One region of the Bradyrhizobium sp. LB11.1 genome, then DNA from elsewhere that is predicted to be linked to it. Evidence: riboswitches for the same ligand, from Rfam matches in the RefSeq annotation. Region 1 holds a riboswitch; the other holds the start of a gene.
What was found. Region 1 has a riboswitch for S-adenosylmethionine ahead of ABIA96_RS06260 (O-succinylhomoserine sulfhydrylase). Riboswitches for the same ligand answer to the same signal wherever they lie in the genome.
Positions count from the first base shown of each region.

Region 1 (3,524 bases):
CTTTTCGAGCCGTTGCTTTGGCCAACTCGCCACAGGCAGAGCCGGCGCGGTCTTCGCATCGAACGGCGGCGCTTCCTGATGCCGCGCGAACACCAGGCGCTGGTCGAGCTCGAGCGGATGGTCGTATTGGTGATAATAGCCTTCGAGCCCGTCCTGGCCGTCGACGCTCTGCTTGGTGCAGACGAAGCCGAGCCTGGTATCGCCGAGCGCGACGCCGTTGTTGGCGTGCCAGCCGCGCAGCATCGCACGCGAGACCTCGCCCGGCACGCCGCAGATCGCGGTGCCTTTCCAGATCCAGCGCGGCGGCGGATAGCGGATCCAGGCCTTGGTATCGCTCTCATACATGTATTCGACGTGGACGCCGCCGATCCAGTTGGAGAGGTAGTGATATCGCGCGGCTGCCACCGCCGGCGGCAGATGGCTGAGGCCGAGCTTTTCCAAGCCGGGCAGGAAGCGCTCCTGCTGCTGGCGGCGAAACACGCGGAAGACGAATTCGGCGGCATCCGCCGTGCCGCGTCGCGTGACCACGGTGAGGATGAGGCCGGTGAAATAGGCGTGATAAAGGTCGGCGACCGCGCGCCAGCGTTTCCATTGCGCGTCCTGCGCGGCGTCTGCTGCGGTCATGCTCTCACTCCCGATCGCTATTTTGATCGAGTGTGTCACCGCGCCCGGCAGCAGGCAACCTGACCTTCGCGCAGGACGCCCTGCACGACGGCGCGTCAATTCCGCATCACGAATTTTGCGAGGTCTTGGCCGCGCGCTCGCGTTCGACGCGCTCGGTGACGTCACGTGCCATCGCAACCGATCCGAGAACCGCGCCCCCGGCATCTCTCACCAGCGCGAAAGTCATCTCGATGTAGAGCTTGCGTCCGCTCTTGTGCAACGCGCGGGTCAGCGTCGGCCGGCCCGCAAGCTTCATCGCGCCGCTGGCAAGCGCGGCCTCAAAGCCCTTCCAGTGGGCGGCCCGCAGATGCTCGGGGATAATCAGATCGAGATTCTGGCCGAGCGCGTCTCCTGCCGTGAAGCCGAACAGCGCGGTGGACGCGCGATTCCAGCGCGTGATCGTGCCGGAGCGATCCGAATAGATCAGCGCATCGGCGACGTCGTTGAGGATGTTTCCGTCGAGTTGGGATTGATCGGTCATGGCGAGACCTCGCATGTCGCTGGATTTTGCACATCCTGACACACATTCGGTGTCATCGCCCGACTTGATCGGGCGATCCAGTATTCCAGAGGCGGCAGTGATTAAATCGAGAGGCCGCGGCGTACTGGATGCCCCGGTCAAGCCGGGGCATGACAGCGGAGTATGCAGCTACACCCGAAAATGCTTGCTCAGCTTCAGGCCCTGGGCCTGGTAGTTGGAGCCGATGCGCTGGCCGTACATGGCGTCGGGGCGGGCCAGCATTTTCTCATAGACGAGACGGCCGACGATCTGGCCGTGCTCGAGGATGAACGGCACTTCGCGCGAGCGCACTTCCAGCACGGCGCGCGCGCCTTGGCCGCCGGCGCCGGCATAGCCGAAGCCGGGGTCGAAGAAGCCGGCATAGTGCACGCGGAATTCGCCGACCAGCGGATCGAACGGCACCATCTCCGCGGCATAGTCGGGCGGGACCTGCACGGCCTCTTTCGACGCGAGGATGTAGAACTCGCCGGGATCGAGGATCAATCTGCCGTCGGGACGCGCCGCGATCGGCTCCCAGAAGTCCTCGACCGCATAGCCCGCGCGACGATCGACATCGACCACGCCGGTGTGGCGCTTGGCGCGGTAGCCGACAAATCCATTCGCCTTTTGGCCGGACAGGTCGACCGAGACGGCAACGCCGCCGGTGAGATCGGCATCGTCGACATCGACGAGACGCTCAGTCGCATGCAACGCCTCGAGTTCGTCAATGTTGAGGATGGCGTCTCCGGTGCGGAAGCGGACCTGCGACAGCCGCGAGCCCTCGCTGACCAGCACTGGAAATGTCTTCGGGCTGATCTCGGCATAGAGCGGACCGTGATAGCCGGCACCGATCATGTCGAAGCGGCGGGTGCCGTCGGCGATCACGCGGGTGAAGACGTCGAGGCGCCCGGTGGAGCTTTTGGGGTTCGCCGCCGCGACGATGTCCGGCGGCAGTGCGAGGCTTTCAAGCAACGGCACGATGTAGACGCAGTTGGTCTCCAGCACCGCACCGTCCGCGAGGCTGAACTCGTGCAGCTTCAATTCGTCGATGCGCTCGGCGACGGTGGCGCCGGGGCCAGGCAGGAAGCTCGCGCGGACGCGATAGGCGATATCGCCGAGGCGCAGATCGAGGCTCGCCGGCTGGATCTGGCTCTCGACGAAATCGTATGCGGGCAGGATGAGCCCCGCTTCCGCCATCGCCGCGATCATGCGGTCGGGCAGGATACCATTGGCGTCGGCAGCGACGGTGAAACTCAACCGGGGGTCCTCATCCGGGGACAAACGCGTCCCGACATGCGGGAAATACTAGCGTTTTACGGCTATCCGATGGACGTCTTGACGGAAAGGGCATTGCGGAATATGAGGATGACTTATCCCGTGGTGATTTGAGCCGGCCGGCTTGCAGCCACGTTAAATAAGTCGCTAAACAGGCCGGGGACCTCTGTGATCCCGGCCCGTGGAGATATCCAGGCCGGTTTTTTTGTGACCATTTTCGATGGTCACGCAGAGGAGGTCCTATGTCGAAGTCCCCGGCGTCCGCCACGCACTACCGTCCCGAAACCCGTCTGGTCCATTCCGGCACCTTGCGCTCGCAATATGGCGAGACGTCGGAGTCGCTGTTCCTGACCCAGGGCTACGTTTACAACAGCGCCGAGGAGTGCGAGGCGCGGTTCAAGGGCGAGGATCCAGGCTTTATCTATTCGCGCTACTCGAACCCGACGATCGCGATGTTCGAGCGCCGCATGATCGAGCTCGAAGGCGCCGAAGCCGCCCGCTCGGCAGCAACCGGCATGGCGGCGGTGACGACCGCGATCCTGGCGCCGCTGAAAGCCGGCGATCATGTCGTGGCTTCGAAGGCACTGTTCGGCTCGTGTCTCTACGTCATCCAGGATCTGCTGCCGCGCTATGGCATCGAGACGACGCTGGTCGACGGCTTCGATCTCGACCAGTGGCAGCGTGCGCTCAAGCCGAACACCAAGACGTTCTTCCTGGAGAGCCCGACCAATCCGACACTCGACGTGCTCGACATTCCCGCAATCGCGGAGATCGCGCATAACGGCGGCGCGCGGCTCGTCGTCGACAACGTGTTCGCGACGCCTATCTGGCAGAGCCCGCTGGCGCTGGGTGCCGACGTCGTCGTCTACTCTGCGACCAAGCACATCGACGGCCAGGGCCGCTGTCTCGGCGGCATCATCCTGTCCTCGGAAGCCTTCATCACCGAGCACATCCACAATTTCATGCGCCAGACCGGCCCGTCGATCTCGCCGTTCAACGCCTGGGTCCTGCTCAAGGGCCTGGAGACGCTCGGCGTGCGCGTGCGCGCGCAGACCGACACCGCAGGCCGCATCGCCGACGTACTGGC
Region 1 is NZ_JBEPTH010000002.1:494,614-498,137, forward strand. Features, by position in the region: gene ABIA96_RS06245 (hypothetical protein) at 1-624, opposite strand, end outside; gene ABIA96_RS06250 (PAS domain S-box protein) at 731-1,144, opposite strand; gene ABIA96_RS06255 (2'-deoxycytidine 5'-triphosphate deaminase) at 1,313-2,419, opposite strand; SAM riboswitch at 2,530-2,609, shown strand; gene ABIA96_RS06260 (O-succinylhomoserine sulfhydrylase) at 2,680-3,524, shown strand, end outside.

Region 2 (3,524 bases), 270 kb from region 1:
GTGAAGGACCCGCGCGGCCACGCCGATTTCTATGCCGCGCTGGCACGGCACGATTCCAAGGGTTCAGCCAACACGATGCGCGGTTTCCAGGGCGGACGGCCGTCGATCTACACCATGACGGGCGCGATCCGAGGCGTGGCAACGCCGACGCTGATCATTTGCGGTGACGAGGACGATCCATGCGTCGGGGCGAGCCTGTTCCTCAAGAAGCATCTTCCGGCCGCAGGCCTCGCAATGTTTCCCAAGTCCGGCCACGTGCTCAATCTCGAGGAGCCCGCGCTGTTCAATGAAAGTGTGGAGCGGTTCGTGACGCTGGTGGAAGCAGGACGGTGGCCGGTGCGCGATCCGCGGTCGCTGGCGGCGCATTAGAGCGAAGGCGTTACCACATGCTCCGTCATTGCGAGGAGCCCTTGCGCCGAAGCAATCCAGACGACCTTCGAGGAAAAGATTCTGGATTGCTTTGCTGCGCTCGCAATGACGGTGGATAGACCTGACGAGTAACGACTACTTCCCCTGTCCGCGGCTGAGCAAAAACACGCCCTGCTCGCCGAACAGATTCCACACCCACCACGGCAACCGCAACCGCAGCGGGCGGCCGTAGAGGTCGAGCGCTTCGGCGCGCTCCATCTTGACGCCGATGGTGTCGCAAAGCTCAACGAAGTCCTTGATGGTGCAGAAATGGATGTTGGCGGTGTCGTACCAGCTGGCCGGCAGATTCTCCGTGCGCGGCATGTGGCCGCCGACCAGGAGTTGGAGGCGCATCCGCCAGAAGCCGAAATTCGGGAACGAGACGATGGCGCAGCGACCGATGCGCAGGAGATTCTCAAGCACCACCTTCGGCTGTCGCGTCGCCTGCAGCGTCTGCGACAGGATCACGTAATCGAAGGCGTCATCCGGATAATTCACCAGGTCGGTGTCGGCATCACCCTGTACCACCGCGAGGCCTTTTGCCACGCAGCGGTTGACGCCCTCGCGCGACAGCTCGATGCCGCGGCCGTCGATGCCGCGGGTCTCCAGCAGCTGAAGCAGATCGCCCTCGCCGCAGCCGACGTCGAGCACTTTCGATCCCGGCTTGACCATCTCGGCGACCAGCAGATGGTCGGCGCGAAATGGGCCGGACTGCTCCGCAGCGAGGCCGTTGAGCGGCAGCACTTCCTGTACAGACATCGCTAGCCGTCCTTGTCAGTCGTTCCTGTCAGTGTTCTTGCCGGTGAGCCCGCGCGCCTTGCCGGCCGATTGCAGGAAGGCGCGGGAGATGTCCAAGAACTCGGGCACGTCGAGCAGGAAGGCATCGTGGCCGCGATCGGTCTCGATCTCGGCGAACGACACCCGCGCGCTCGACGCATTCAGCGCATGGACCAGCGCGCGCGATTCCGAGGTCGGGAACAGCCAGTCGCTGGTGAAGGAGACCACGCAGAAGCGCGTCTGGATGTCCGCGAACGCTTTCGCAAGCACGCCGCCATGGTCGCCGGCGATGTCAAAGTAGTCCATCGCGCGGGTCAGATAGAGATAGGAGTTGGCGTCGAAGCGCTCGACAAAGGACGAGCCCTGGTAGCGCAGATAGGACTCGACCTGGAAGTCGGCGTCGAACGAGAAGGTCGGCAGCTCGCGGTCCTGCATGCGGCGGCCGAACTTGCGATGCAGCGCCGCGTCCGAGAGATAAGTGATGTGCGCCGCCATGCGCGCGACCGCGAGGCCGCGATGCGGATGGATGCCCTGATCGGCGTAGGCGCCATTATGCCAGTCGGGATCGGCCATCACGGCCTGACGACCGAGCTCGTGGAAGGCGATGTTCTGCGCCGAGTGCCGCGTCGAGCAGGCAATCGCCAGCGCCGAGTATACGCGCTTGGGGTAGGCCGCGGTCCATTGCAGCACCTGCATGCCGCCCATCGAGCCGCCGACGACAGCGAACAGCGTGTCCACGCCGAGCCGGTCGATCAGCATCGCCTGCGCGCGCACCATGTCGGGAATGGTGATGACGGGAAAATCCAGGCCCCACACCTTGCCGGTCGCGGGATTGATCGAGGCCGGGCCGGTCGAGCCCATGCAGCCGCCGATCACGTTGGCGCAGATGATGAAGTAGCGGCTCGGATCGAGCGGTCGACCTGCGCCGACCAGCGTATCCCACCAGCCGGACTTGCCGGTGACCGGGTGCACATTGGCGACGTGCTGATCGCCGGTCAGCGCATGGCAGATCAGCACGGCGTTGGAGCGATCGGCGTTGAGCTCGCCATAGGTCTTGTAGGCGATCTGGAACGGGGTGAGATCGATGCCGCAATCGAGCCGCAGCGGCTGGTCGGCGCCGAACTGCGCGACCTCTGAACTCGGATGATCGACCTCATGCGACCGATCGTCGGCACTGATCGCGGGACTGGGGACAGACTTGACGCCAACCATCTGACCATCGACCTCGTTTGCGATCAGACTTTTGACCGCGATGAAATCAGGCCATAAAAAACCCGGCCTGAACGATAGGTTCGGCCGGGATCGAAAACGTCCCCGGCCTGTTTAGCGAGTTTTTTAACGTGGCTGCAAGCCGGCCGGCTCAAATGACCACGGAACAGGCAAAACCTACTGTCTTGGGCGGTTTTCGTCAAGTCGCGGTCCGGATTCGCCAAAATCATCCCTGATGCGCCGGCCAAAAAGGCCTTTGCTTTCGCCGCCCTGACTGCCTAATCAGGACATTGACCCGCAGCGGATCCGGCTTGCCCGCCCGCATTTGGAATGCCTCTCAGCAACCTTGTCAGATATGTCCCAACGTCCGCCCGCGCCACCATCGCTCCAGGAATTGCGCAAGGAGATCGACGCGATCGACGAGGGCATGCACCGCCTGTTGATGCAGCGCGGCGACATCATCGACCGCCTGATCCAGGTGAAGCAGACCCAGGAGGTCGGCTCGGCGTTCCGCCCGGCGCGCGAGGCGTCCATGATGCGTGACATCGTGCAGCGCCATCGCGGCATCCTCCCGCTCGACACGGTCGAGAGCATCTGGCGCGTCATCATCTCCACGTTCACCTATGTCCAGGCGCCGTTCTCCGTGCATGCCGACATCTCGGTGAGCGAGCCGGCGATGCGTGATTCCGTGCGCTTCCATTTCGGCTTCACGGTTCCTTACGTCGCGCATTTCAGCGCGCAGGCTGCGGTCGAGGCGGTGGCGAAGTCCAAGGGCGATCTGGCGCTGGTCTCGGCGACGTCGAGCCGCACGCCGTGGTGGCTGGAGCTGGAATCAGACGGCGCGCCGAAGATCATTGCACGGCTGCCCTTCGTCGAGCGCGCCGATCATCCGGCGGCGCTGCCCGTGTTCGCGGTCTCGCGCGTCGCCGACAGCGCCGTGGTGACGGAGGTCGAAACCTTCAGCGTGCGCGTATCAGGGTGGAACGCCGAGGTCGCGCGGGCGCTGTCGCCGCTCGCCGAGATCGTGGCAGTGCCCGATACCGCCTTCGACGGCGCGGCACTTCTGGTCTCGGTCACGAGCGCGACCAGCATCGACAAAATCAAGGCTGCCCTGATCGACGCGGGGGCCT
Region 2 is NZ_JBEPTH010000002.1:220,774-224,297, forward strand. Features, by position in the region: gene ABIA96_RS04905 (alpha/beta fold hydrolase) at 1-369, shown strand, start outside; gene metW (methionine biosynthesis protein MetW) at 505-1,167, opposite strand; gene metX (homoserine O-acetyltransferase MetX) at 1,183-2,397, opposite strand; SAM riboswitch at 2,488-2,567, opposite strand; gene ABIA96_RS04920 (chorismate mutase) at 2,750-3,524, shown strand, end outside.
Region 2: linked by a shared signal. The riboswitch ahead of metX (homoserine O-acetyltransferase MetX) and the one ahead of ABIA96_RS06260 (O-succinylhomoserine sulfhydrylase) in region 1 are both predicted to bind S-adenosylmethionine.